2 regions of the Cellulomonas jepli genome follow, and region 1 is predicted to be linked to the other one. Evidence: riboswitches for the same ligand, from Rfam matches in the RefSeq annotation. Region 1 holds a riboswitch; the other holds the start of a gene.

Region 1 (6,056 bases):
GACCGCGCTGCCGTTCCTCGGCAGCGGGTTCGTGCCCGTCGAGACCATGCCGCCCGCGGTGCGCTGGTTCGCCGAGTACCAGCCGTTCACGCCGGTGATCGAGACGACGCGCGGGCTGCTCGCCGGCACCGGGACCGCCGCGTCGACGACGCTCCTCGCGCTCGGCTGGTCGGTGGTCCTCGGCGTGCTCGGCTACGCGTGGGCGCACAGGCTGTACCGGCGCGAGCGCAGCTGACGTCGGCCGCCGAGGGCCCTGGCCCGCGCTCGCCGACAGGCGTGCCGGCATCGACCGGGCTCCGGTGCACGGGCGAGACGCGTCGCGTCCCGTCCGTGCACCGGAGTCCAGGGCGTCACCCGGCCGCGTGCCCCGTGCCGGCGGGCCGCGTGCCCGCGCGCCCCGTGCCGGTCACCCCGGTGGTCTCGGCCCGCCGCGCCGCGAGGGTCTCCTCGACGACGCGCGACCAGGGCGTCGCGGTGACGCCGAGGACCCGCTCGGAGGCCGTCGCGTCCAGCACGAACGGCTCGACGAACTGGTAGCCCATGGCGTGGATCTCGCGCATCATCGGGTGCACGAGCCCGACCGCGCGCACGACGGCGAGCGGGATGGTCCGGGTCCGCGGGGCGGGCGCCCCGGCGGCGGTCGCGAAGCGGGCCGCGACCTCGCGGTAGGTCAGCGGCTCGGGCGACGGGACGTGCCACGGGCGGCCCCAGGCGGCCTCGGTCGCGGCGGCGGCGGCGAGCGCACGTGCGAAGTCGGGCAGGTAGGTCCACGAGTGCGGGGTGTCGGCCGAGCCGATCGGGTACAGCGGCTTCCCGGCGAGCAGCGGCTCGAGCATGCGCGGACCGGCGTGCGCGTGGGCCTGCGCGCCGGGGCCGAGGTAGTCGCTGCCGCGCACCTCGGTCGCCCGCAGGGTGCCCGCGCGGTGGCGTCGCTCCAGCTCGTGCCACATCGCGGCACGCACGCCGCCCTTCGTCTCGGTCGTGGCGAGCGGGGAGTCCTCGCGCATGAGCTGCGTGCCGCGCCCGTAGCCGTAGAGGTTGCCCGCGACGACGAGCACCGCGCCGGTGGCCTCGGCGGCGGCGATCAGCGCCGACGCGACCGGCGGCCAGTCGGTGGTCCACCGGTGGTACGGCGGGTTCACGCAGTTGTGCAGCGCTGCGGCTCCCTGTGCGGCGCGCGTCAGGGCGGCGGCGTCCGTCGCGTCGGCTGCACGGTGCTCGATGCTGCCTCCGGCGGCGGTCGTGCGGGCGGCGGGTCCGCCCGAGCGGCTGAGCACGAGGACCTCGTGCCCGGCGTCGGCGAGCTGCTGGGCGACGGTCGAGCCGATGGGTCCCTTGCCGACGACCACGTGTCGAGCCATGAGGCGCTCCGATCGAAAGTGAGAGCGGTGCTCTCGTCTGTGAGCGATGCTTCCGCGCTGCGACCTCCGGTGTCAAGAGCACTGCTCTCGTTTGCGCGCACCGCTCTCGTCGAGCATGCTCGGGGACATGGCCGACTCCTCCAGCGCGCCCCGCGGCGCCCGCGAGCGCGCCCGCGCCGAGATCATGGCGGAGCTGCTGGCGAGCGCCCGGGCCCACCTCGTGGCCGACGGTGCGGCGAGCCTGTCGCTGCGCGCCGTCGCGCGCGACCTCGGCGTGGCGTCGTCCGCGGTGTACCGCTACGTCGAGTCGCGCGACGCGCTGCTCACCCTGCTCATCGTCGAGGCGTACGACGCCGTGGGCGGGGCGGCGGAGGAGGCCGCCCGGGCCGCGGAGCTGCGGGGGGCGGCGCCCGCGCAGCGCTGGCTCGAGGCCGCGCGTGCCGTGCGCTCCTGGGCGATCGCGAACCCCCACTCCTTCGAGCTCGTCTACGGCACCCCCGTCCGCGGGTACCGCGCCCCGGCGGACACCGTCGCCCCGGCGCTGCGGCTCTGGTCGGTGCTCGTCGGCGTGCTCGTCGCGGCGCACGCCGACGGCTCGCTGCGTCCCGTCGGACCGCTCTACGACCCGCGCGGCCTCGTCGAGCCGGACGTCTACGCGTTCGCGGGCCTGGGCGCCGAGGACGAGGTCCCCACCGACGTCGCGCTCGCGCTCACCCGGTCGATGTCGCTGTTCGCCTCCCTGGTCGGCGCGATCACCGCGGAGCTGTTCGGCCACCTGCACCGCGTCGCGGTCGACGCGGACCGCCTGTTCGACGTGACGATCGCGACCGCGTCCGCCGGCATCGGCCTGCACGTCGACCTCGGGGCGGGCCTCGACCTGGGGACCACCGCCGACCTCGGCTAGGATCGGTCCCGGCCGTGACTGGCGTACCTGAGGTGGGCTGAACCACCGGGGAGCGGCCGGAACCACCTACCGTCGCACCGTTCGCCTGGGTGCTCGGGTCCATGACGTCTCACGAGACCCACCGACCCGGGAGGTCACCGCCATGTCCCACGAGCTCACTCCGCTCGAGCCCGTCCTCGACCCCACCGCCCCGGAGACGCGCCGGCCGATCCGCCGCGCGCTCCTGAGCGTGTACGACAAGCAGGGGCTCGTCGAGCTCGCGACCGCCCTGCACGCCGCGGGCGTCGAGCTCGTGTCGACCGGGTCGACGGCCGGCACGATCGCCGGGGCCGGGGTGCCCGTGACGAAGGTCGAGGACCTCACCGGGTTCCCCGAGTGCCTCGACGGGCGCGTCAAGACCCTGCACCCGCGCGTGCACGCCGGGATCCTCGCGGACACGCGCCGCCCCGACCACGTCGCGCAGCTCGCGGCCCTCGAGGTCGAGCCGTTCGACCTCGTCGTGGTGAACCTCTACCCGTTCAGCGCGACCGTGGCCTCCGGCGCCGGGCCCGACGAGTGCGTCGAGCTCATCGACATCGGCGGGCCCTCGATGGTGCGCGCCGCCGCCAAGAACCACCCGAGCGTCTCGGTCGTCGTCGACCCGGCGCGCTACGCCGGGCTCGCCGAGGCCGTCGCGGCCGGCGGGTTCACGCTCGCCGAGCGACGCCGGCTCGCTGCCGACGCGTTCGCGCACACCGCCGCGTACGACGTGGCGGTCGCGTCGTGGTTCGCGTCGTCCTACGCGCCCGACGAGGTCGCGGGCGAGTCCGGCTTCCCGGCGGTGCTCGGCGGCACGTGGGACCGCGGCCGGGTGCTGCGCTACGGCGAGAACCCCCACCAGGGCGCCGCGCTGTACCTCTCGGCGGACGGTGCGGCGGGCGAGGGCCTGGCGGGCGCGACGCAGCTGCACGGCAAGGAGATGAGCTACAACAACTACGTCGACGCCGACGCCGCCTGGCGCGCCGCGCACGACCACGACGGCCCGGCGGTCGCGATCATCAAGCACGCCAACCCGTGCGGCATCGCGGTCGGCACCGACATCGCGGACGCGCACGCCAAGGCCCACGCGTGCGACCCGGTCTCCGCGTTCGGCGGCGTCATCGCGTCGAACGGCCCGGTCACGCTCGCGGCCGCGCAGCAGATCGCGCCCGTGTTCACCGAGGTCGTCGTCGCGCCGTCGTTCGACCCCGAGGCCGTCGAGCTGCTCACGCAGAAGAAGAACATCCGGCTGCTCACGGTCGCGGGCACGCCGAACGCCGCGCCCGTCGAGCTCCGCCCCGTGACCGGTGGGGTGCTGCTGCAGGTCGCCGACCGCGTCACGGCACCCGGCGACGACCCGGCGTCGTGGACGCTGGCCGCGGGCGACGCCGCCGACGACACGACGCTCGCGGACCTCGTGTTCGCGTGGCGCGCGGTCCGCGCCGTGAAGTCCAACGCGATCCTGCTCGCGCACGACGGCGCCTCCGTCGGCGTCGGCATGGGTCAGGTCAACCGGGTCGACTCGTGCCGCCTCGCGGTCGAGCGGGCCAACACCGGCGACGTCGAGCGGGCCCGCGGTGCGGTCGCCGCCTCGGACGCGTTCTTCCCGTTCGCCGACGGCCTGCAGGTGCTCCTCGACGCGGGCGTGCGCGCGGTCGTCCAGCCCGGCGGGTCGGTGCGCGACGAGGAGGTCGTGGCGGCCGCCCAGGCAGCCGGCGTGACGCTCTACCTCACGGGCACGCGGCACTTCGCGCACTGACGCGAGCGCCCTGGGGTGCGCCGGAGCAGGACGCCGGCGCACCCCGGGGCGGCGCGGTCACCGCGGCGGAGGTCCGGTGGTGCCTGCCGCCCGCGGCTCGAGGACCACGACGGCGGTCGGGGTCGACCGTGAGGCCGTCAGGGCGTCGAGCCCCGGGTCGACCGCCATCCACCGCTGCCACAGCCGTGCCCGCTCCTGCCCGACGGCGGCGCGTGCGTGCACGGGGCGGGGGTCCTGCCCGGCGAGCCGGACCGTCGCGTCCGGGTGCGCCTGCAGGTTGAGCCACCACGCGGGGTCGCCCTCCGCCCAGCCGTTCATCGCGAGCGTGACGAGGTCCGGGCCGTCCTCGAGGTAGCCCAGGATCACGCTGCGCTCAGCGCCGGACCTCCGGCCGGTGGTCGTCAGGTGCAGCGCACCCCAGCCGCGCCGGCTCGACGTCGTCCACAGGAAGCGTCCGCCGCTCACCCGGTACAGCGCACGGTGGACGCGCCACGCCGTCGTGACGACCCACCGCGGCGGCACCCGCGGCGCTGCCGCGCCCCCAGAGCCCCCGGAGCCCCCGGAGCCCGCTGTGCCGCCGGAGCCCCCGGAGCCCCCGGAGCCCCCGGAGCCCCCGGAGCCCGCGGTGCCGTGTCCGTCCGCTGTGCCCATGACCGTCCTCGAGGTCGACGCCGACCCGGGTCACGCTAGTGCCGCGCGGGCCGCAGGCCCAGGCCGGGGCTCAGCGTCGTCACAGGTCAGGGCCCCTACGGTCGGCCGAGGGACGCCGCACCGGTGCGCCCGCCACGCCGCGGTCCGGCGCTCGGGACGCCCGGGTGGACCCCGCACCTGTCCGGAGGACCCATGAGACTCCCCGCCGCCGTCCACACCTCGTCCCCGTGGCGCCTCCACGAGGTCGCACCCGACTTCGCGGTCGAGGACGTGTGGGCGCTCGCGACGCCCGGCGGCCCGGACGACCTCCCACGGCTCGTCGAGGCGATGTTCGCCGGCCGGTTCCCGGACGACGCCCCGCTCGTCGTGCGGGCGCTGTGGTCCGCGCGGGAGCGGATCGGCTCGGCGCTCGGCTGGGACCGGCCCGACGACGGGCTCGGCGTGCGCGTGCCGTCGCTGCGCGAGCGCCTGCCGGCCGACCTGGGCCTGCCGCCCGGCGGGCCGGATCCCGCGCCGTTCACGCCGCTCTACGCGACCCGCGACGAGTGGGTCGCCGAGACGGCGAACCGGACGGTGCACGCCGTGCTGCACCTCGCCTGGGTGCCCGACGGCGACGGCGGGCACACCGGCCGGCTCACCGTGCTCGTCCGGCCCAACGGCCGCCTCGGCGCGGCGTACATGACCGCGATCGCGCCGTTCCGGCTCCTGCTCGTGTACCCGGCGATGCTGCGCGGGATCGAGCGGCGGTGGCGCGAGCCGGCCGTGCCGTCGGCACCTCGCTGACGCACCGGGCCCAGCCCGGCCCCGGCGTGCTGCGCACCGGCGCGAGCCGCGGGCGGTGAACCGGCCCGTCATGGACCGGAGCGACGGACCGTCCCGTCACGGACGGGGGAGCGGGCGCCCCGGGTCGGCGGCGGCGTCGCGGTCGACGCGCGGGAGCCGGGCCCCCGAGAACAGCCGGCGTGCGGCGGCGACGTCTCGCGGGCGGTCGACCGTGAGCACGGCGGTCAGCTCGTCGGTGCCGCGGGCGAACCACAGCGCCGACCAGCCGCCGGCCGCGGGGTCGCCGCGCAGCACCGCGTCGTCGGTCTCGCCGCGGTGGCCGTAGAGCGTCAGGTCGTGCCCGAGCTGGGTCGAGAACACGTACGGCGCGGGGTCGTCGGCGGGTCCGACGGCGTCGACCGCACCGCCGCCGTGCCGGTCGGCACCGCCGTGACGGTCCGCACCGCTCCGGCCTCCCGCACCACCGTGCCCCTCCACACCGCTCTGCCCGTCCGCACCGCCGTGCCCGTCCGCACCGCCGTGCCCGTCCGCGCCGTGGGCGCCGCCCGCGAGCGACCCCGGCCGCAGCAGGTCCCGCACC
Region 2 (6,056 bases), on a different contig from region 1:
CTCGTGTCAACGCCGGCAGCGCGGCGACCGCGTGGCACGCTCGCGGTCCGACGGGTGGGGCGGCGTCGGCCCGGTGCCGTGGACGGCACCGGGCCGCGGACAGGAGGAGCGCATGACGACGACCGAGACGGTCGTGCCGCGACGCGACCGGCTGCGCGCCGCCACGGAGGCCGAGATCCGGGCGACCGCGCGCCGGCAGCTCGTCGCCGAGCAGGGCCAGCCCCCGACGCTGCGCGGCATCGCGCGCGAGATGGGCATGACCGCACCGGGGCTCTACCGCTACTACGCGAGCCTCGACGACCTGCTGCTCGCGCTGTGCGACGACCTCTTCGGCGAGGTCCACGGCGTCGTCACGGCGGCGCTCGAGCAGCACGGTGACGACCTGGGTGCCCGGATGCTCGCGGCCGTGCGGGTGTTCCGCGGCTGGGCCCTCGCGCACCCCGCCGAGTTCGGGCTCATGTTCCGCTCGGGCGACGGGCTGTGGGCGGACGGGGACGACGGCTGCGAGCAGTCGCGCCGCTTCGCCGGGCTGTTCCTCGAGCTCTTCGTCGGGCTGTGGGAGGCCCGGCCCTTCCCGCTGCCGGAGCTGCACGGGGGAGTGGCGGCGAGCTGCGGCCAGCTCGCCGCCTTCGCCCGCACCGCCGGCGTCGACCTGCCCGAGGCGGCGCTGTGGGTCTTCGCCAACAGCTGGGTCCGGCTCTACGGCGTCGTGTGCATGGAGGCGCTCGGGCACCTGCGCTTCATGTTCAGCGACGTCGAGCCGTACTTCGAGGCCGAGCTCGAGCAGGTCGCCCGCACGATCGGCGTCGGCTACACCGCCCCCGCGGCGGACCGGGTCTGAGCGCCCGGCGCCCGCGCGTCGCGCACGACCTCACCCACCACCTCACCCTGGTCGCCGGTCGCCGGGTGCGCGTCGGCTCTGAGACGATGGGCCCATGAGCGATCCCGAGGTCGACATCCGCCCCGTGACCGACGCCGAGTCCGGCGAGCTGCTCACGCTGCGCCGCGCCGCGTTCGTGAGCGAGGCGCAGATCTACGGGGACCCGAGCATCCCGCCGCTCACCCAGACGCTCGACGAGCTCCGCGCCGACCTCGCGAACCCCGACGTCATCACGCTCGGTGCGTGGGCCGGGCACCGGCTCGTCGGCTCGATCCGCGTGCTCCTCGAGGGCACGCGCGCGACCCTCGGCCGCCTCGCCGTCGCCCCCGACCTCCAGGGGCAGGGCATCGGCACCCAGCTCCTGCTCGCGATCCTCCCGCACCTGCCCGAGGACACCTCCGAGGTGTGGGTCTTCACCGGGCGCGACTCCGTGCAGAACCTCGCGCTCTACGAGAAGCACGGCTACGAGCACGAGCACGACCGCACCGTCGGCGACCTCACCTACGCGTACCTGCGCAAGATCCTGGGCGACAGCGCGACCGTCTGACGCCGCGGCAGCGGGTCGCGCCGCGTCGTCCCCGCGATCCGCGCCGACGGCCGGACGCGTTGCCGCCGCGCCGCGTCCGGTTGCTAGGCTGTCCGCGTCGCGACTGGCGCAACGGGTGGGTCACCACCGGGGAGCGACGAGCAGCAGCAGACTTCGGGTCGGACGCCTGGGCCCCCGGTCACCACACCACTCGTGTGCGTGCCCGTCCGTGTGCCGGGAGACACCACGCACCCGCTGACTGCGAGGAGAACCATGAGCCTGCTCGACCAGAACCTGTCCGAGCTGGACCCCGAGATCGCCGCCGTCCTCGACGGCGAGCTCGCGCGGCAGCAGGGCACGCTCGAGATGATCGCGAGCGAGAACTTCGTCCCGCGCGCCGTGCTCCAGGCGCAGGGCTCGGTCCTGACCAACAAGTACGCCGAGGGCTACCCGGGCCGCCGGTACTACGGCGGCTGCGAGCAGGTCGACGTCGCCGAGACGCTCGCGATCAGCCGCGCCAAGGAGCTCTTCGGCGCGGAGCACGCGAACGTCCAGCCGCACTCGGGCGCCACGGCGAACGCGGCGGTGCTGCACGCGCTGATCAACGCGGGGGACAAGATCCTCGGCCTCGAGCTCGCGCACGGCGGCCACCTCACGCACGGCATGAAGATCAACTTCTCGGGCAAGCTCTACCAGGTCGGCGCGTACGGCGTGGACCCCGAGACGTTCCTCGTCGACATGGACAAGGTCCGCGAGAAGGCGCTCGAGCAGCGCCCCGACGTCATCATCGGCGGCTGGTCCGCGTACCCGCGCCAGCTCGACTTCGCGGCGTTCCGCTCGATCGCGGACGAGGTCGGCGCCAAGCTCTGGGTCGACATGGCGCACTTCGCCGGGCTCGTCGCCGCGGGCCTGCACCCGAGCCCCGTCCCGCACTCCGACGTCGTCTCCTCGACCGTGCACAAGACGATCGGCGGCCCGCGCTCGGGCTTCATCCTGAGCCGCGAGGAGTACGCCAAGAAGATCGACTCGGCCGTCTTCCCGGGTCAGCAGGGCGGCCCGCTCATGCACGTGATCGCCGCGAAGGCCGTCTCGTTCAAGGTCGCCGGCACCGAGGAGTTCAAGGACCGCCAGCAGCGCACGCTCGACGGCGCGCGGCTCATCGCGGAGCGCCTCACGGCGGCCGACGTCACGGGCGCCGGCGTCTCGGTGCTCACCGGCGGCACCGACGTGCACCTCGTGCTCGTCGACCTGCGCCACTCGGACCTCGACGGCCAGCAGGCCGAGGACCTCCTGCACTCGGTCGGCATCACCGTGAACCGCAACGCCGTCCCGTTCGACCCGCGCCCCCCGCGCGTGACCTCGGGCCTGCGCATCGGCACGCCCGCGCTCGCGACGCGCGGCTTCGGCGACACGGAGTTCGCGGAGGTCGCCGACATCATCGCGACCGCGCTCGTCGCCGGCGCGTCGGCGGACGTCGAGGCCCTGCGCGCCCGGGTCACGAAGCTCGCGGACGCGTTCCCGCTGTACGCCGGCCTGCAGCAGTACTGACCACGGACGGCGGTCGGGCGGTCACCCCGCGGGGGACGGCCCGACCGCCGCTCGCGTGACCGCACGCCGCCCGACCGCACGCCGCCCGACCCTGCCGCCCCCGCGCGAGGAGACACCATGACCGCACAGATCCTGGACGGCACCGCGACCGCCGCCGCCATCAAGGCCGAGCTCACCGAGCGGGTCGCCGCGCTGGCCGCGCGCGGCGTGCAGCCCGGGCTCGGCACCCTGCTCGTCGGCGACGACCCGGGCTCGCGCTGGTACGTCAACGGCAAGCACAAGGACTGCGCCGAGGTCGGGATCGCGTCGATCCGCGAGGACCTCCCGGAGACGGCGTCGCAGGACGAGATCGAGGCCGCGGTGCGCCGGCTCAACGACGACCCGGCGTGCACGGGCTTCATCGTCCAGCTCCCGCTGCCCAAGGGCATCGACACCAACCGGGTGCTCGAGCTGATCGACCCGGGCAAGGACGCCGACGGCCTGCACCCGACGAACCTCGGGCGGCTGGTGCTGCGGGTCAACGACGAGATCAGCTCCCCGCTGCCGTGCACGCCGCGCGGGATCATCGAGCTCCTGGAGCGGCACGGCATCGAGCTCGCGGGCGCGGACGTCGTGGTCGTGGGTCGCGGGACGACGGTCGGGCGCTCGATCGGGCTGCTGCTCACCCGCCGCGCGGTCAACGCGACGGTCACGCTCACGCACACGGGGACCCACGACCTCGCCGAGCACACCCGGCACGCCGACGTGATCGTCGCCGCGGCCGGCGTGCCGAGCATCATCACGCCCGACATCGTCAAGCCGGGTGCGGTCGTCGTCGACGTGGGGGTCTCGCGCGTGCCGGACCCGGAGACGGGCAAGAGCCGGCTCGCGGGCGACGTGCACCCCGAGGTCGCCGAGATCGCCGCGTGGGTCTCGCCGAACCCGGGCGGGGTCGGCCCGATGACGCGCGCGATGCTCCTGAGCAACGTCGTGGACTCCGCGGAGCGCACGCTCGACGCCTGACCCGCGTCGCGACGACCTGACGACCCCCGCCCGGACCGCTGCGTCCGGTCGGGGGTCGTCTCCGTCCCGGCCGCACGGCGGCCCCGAGGGCGGTCTCGGCGCGCCCGGCGCGGCTCGTCGACGCGCGTCCGAGCCGCCGGGCGGGGCAACCCGGCGAATGTGACGGACCGGTAACTTTCCCGGTCCGGTCCGTGCCGGAACGACCGGGATGTGAGATGTTCACACCGGGTTCACCTCCCCCGAACACCCGCGTCGATCGGCTCCCGTAGATGTGTGCCGCCGACCGCTCGGGGTCGGCACCTGCGCCCCGTCCGCACGAGGACGGACGCGCCCGGACTCGTCGCGGCACGTCCGCGCTCGAAGGGATCGACGCATGCACCTGTCCCACCCCTGGCTGCGGCGCTCCGCCGTCGCCGCTGCCGCCACCGCGGCACTCACCGTCCCCGGGGTCGCCCCGGGGTACGCCGCCGTCGCACCCGACGCCGCGGTCGTGATCAACGAGGTCTACGGCGGGGGCGGCAACACCGGCTCCGTCCTGACGCACGACTTCATCGAGCTCTACAACGCGTCCGACGCCGCTGTCGACCTGTCCACGTGGACGGTGCAGTACGCGTCCGCGGCCGGCACGAGCTGGAGCGGGTCCATCGCGCTCACGGGCACGGTCCCCGCGCGCAGCACCTACCTCGTCCAGGCGGCGACGCAGACGGCCGGGACGGTCTCGAACCTCCCGGCGCCCGACGCCACGGGCACGGTCAACCTGTCCGGGACGAACGGCAACGTCGCCCTCGTCTCGTCGGCGACCCGGCTGACCTGCGCCACGACGGCGTGCGCGAGCGACCCGGCGGTCGTCGACCTCGTGGGCTTCGGCACCGGCGCGGCGTTCGCGGGCGAGGCCGCCCCGTCGCCCAGCGCGACGACGTCGATCGCGCGCACGGACGCGGCCAACACGGCGAACAACAAGGCCGACTTCACGGCGGGCGCCCCGACGCCGGCGGGCACGGGCGGAACGCAGCCCACCCCGGAGCCGACGCCCACGGCGACGCCCACCGCCACGCCGACGCCCACCCCGACGACCGCCCCCGAGCCCCTCGCGATCGCCGCGATCCAGGGCACCGGCGCGGCGAGCACGTACGTCGGCGCGACCGTCACGACGCGCGGCGTCGTCACCGCCGCCTACCCGGCCGGCGGGCTGCGCGGGTTCGTCATCCAGACGCCCGGCACCGGCGGCCCGACCGACCCGGCGACGCGCACGGCGTCCGACGCGATCTTCGTGTACCAGCCCGCGGGCGTCACGGCGACGGTCGGCCAGCACGTCGAGGTCGCCGGCACGGTGTCCGAGTTCAACGGCCTGACGCAGGTCACGGCGTCGACGGTCACGCCGCTCGCGGCGGCCGCCCCCGTGACCCCCGCGGTCGCGCCGTGGCCGACGACCGACGCGCAGCGCGAGACGCTCGAGTCGATGCTGTACGCCCCGGCGGGCGCCTTCACGGTGAGCAACACGTACTCGACGAACCAGTACGGCGAGGTCGGGCTCGCGTCCGGCGACCGCCCGCTGGTCCAGCCGACCGACGTCGCCGCCCCGGGCTCGCCCGAGGCCGCCGCGGTCGTCGCGGACAACGCGGCGCGTGCCGTGGTGCTCGACGACGGCGCGACGACGAACTTCCTCACCGCGGCGAACTCGTCGCAGACGCCGCCGTACGTCTCGCTGACCGACCCGGTCCGCGTGGGCGCCCCGGTGGTGTTCACCCAGCCGCTGATCGTCGACTTCCGGAACTCGACCTGGAAGCTCAACCCGACGAGCCAGGTCACGGCCGCGACGCCGCTCGCGGAGCGCACGCAGTTCACGAACACGCGCACCGCGGCCCCGGACGCCGAGGCGCTCGGCGCCGCCGACCTGCGGGTCGCGTCGTTCAACGTGCTCAACTACTTCACGACGCTCGGCGCGGACACCGCGGGCTGCGCGCCCTACCGGGACCGCACCGGGGACGGCGTGACGGTCGACGAGTGCAGCGACAACGGCCCGCGCGGCGCCTGGGACGGCGGCGACCTCGCCCGCCAGCAGGCCAAGATCGTCGCGGCGATCAACGCCACGGACGCGGA

Evidence for each region. Region 1 has a riboswitch for ZMP and ZTP ahead of purH (bifunctional phosphoribosylaminoimidazolecarboxamide formyltransferase/IMP cyclohydrolase). Riboswitches for the same ligand answer to the same signal wherever they lie in the genome.
Region 2: another riboswitch for ZMP and ZTP. It lies ahead of glyA (serine hydroxymethyltransferase); the one in region 1 lies ahead of purH (bifunctional phosphoribosylaminoimidazolecarboxamide formyltransferase/IMP cyclohydrolase).

What each region holds. Positions count from the first base shown of each region.
Region 1 covers NZ_JBFTER010000099.1:13,167-19,222, forward strand. Annotated here, with positions in the region: gene AB6N24_RS18695 (ABC transporter permease) at 1-235, shown strand, start outside; gene AB6N24_RS18700 (NAD-dependent epimerase/dehydratase family protein) at 351-1,361, opposite strand; gene AB6N24_RS18705 (TetR/AcrR family transcriptional regulator) at 1,489-2,265, shown strand; ZMP/ZTP riboswitch at 2,270-2,363, shown strand; gene purH (bifunctional phosphoribosylaminoimidazolecarboxamide formyltransferase/IMP cyclohydrolase) at 2,408-4,042, shown strand; gene AB6N24_RS18715 (nitroreductase/quinone reductase family protein) at 4,100-4,564, opposite strand; gene AB6N24_RS18720 (DUF2867 domain-containing protein) at 4,886-5,476, shown strand; partial or broken gene AB6N24_RS18725 (oxidoreductase C-terminal domain-containing protein) at 5,573-6,056, opposite strand, start outside.
Region 2 covers NZ_JBFTER010000018.1:22,278-28,333, forward strand. Annotated here, with positions in the region: gene AB6N24_RS06480 (TetR/AcrR family transcriptional regulator) at 113-841, shown strand; gene AB6N24_RS06485 (GNAT family N-acetyltransferase) at 936-1,427, shown strand; ZMP/ZTP riboswitch at 1,517-1,606, shown strand; gene glyA (serine hydroxymethyltransferase) at 1,680-2,954, shown strand; gene AB6N24_RS06495 (bifunctional methylenetetrahydrofolate dehydrogenase/methenyltetrahydrofolate cyclohydrolase) at 3,072-3,956, shown strand; gene AB6N24_RS06500 (ExeM/NucH family extracellular endonuclease) at 4,330-6,056, shown strand, end outside.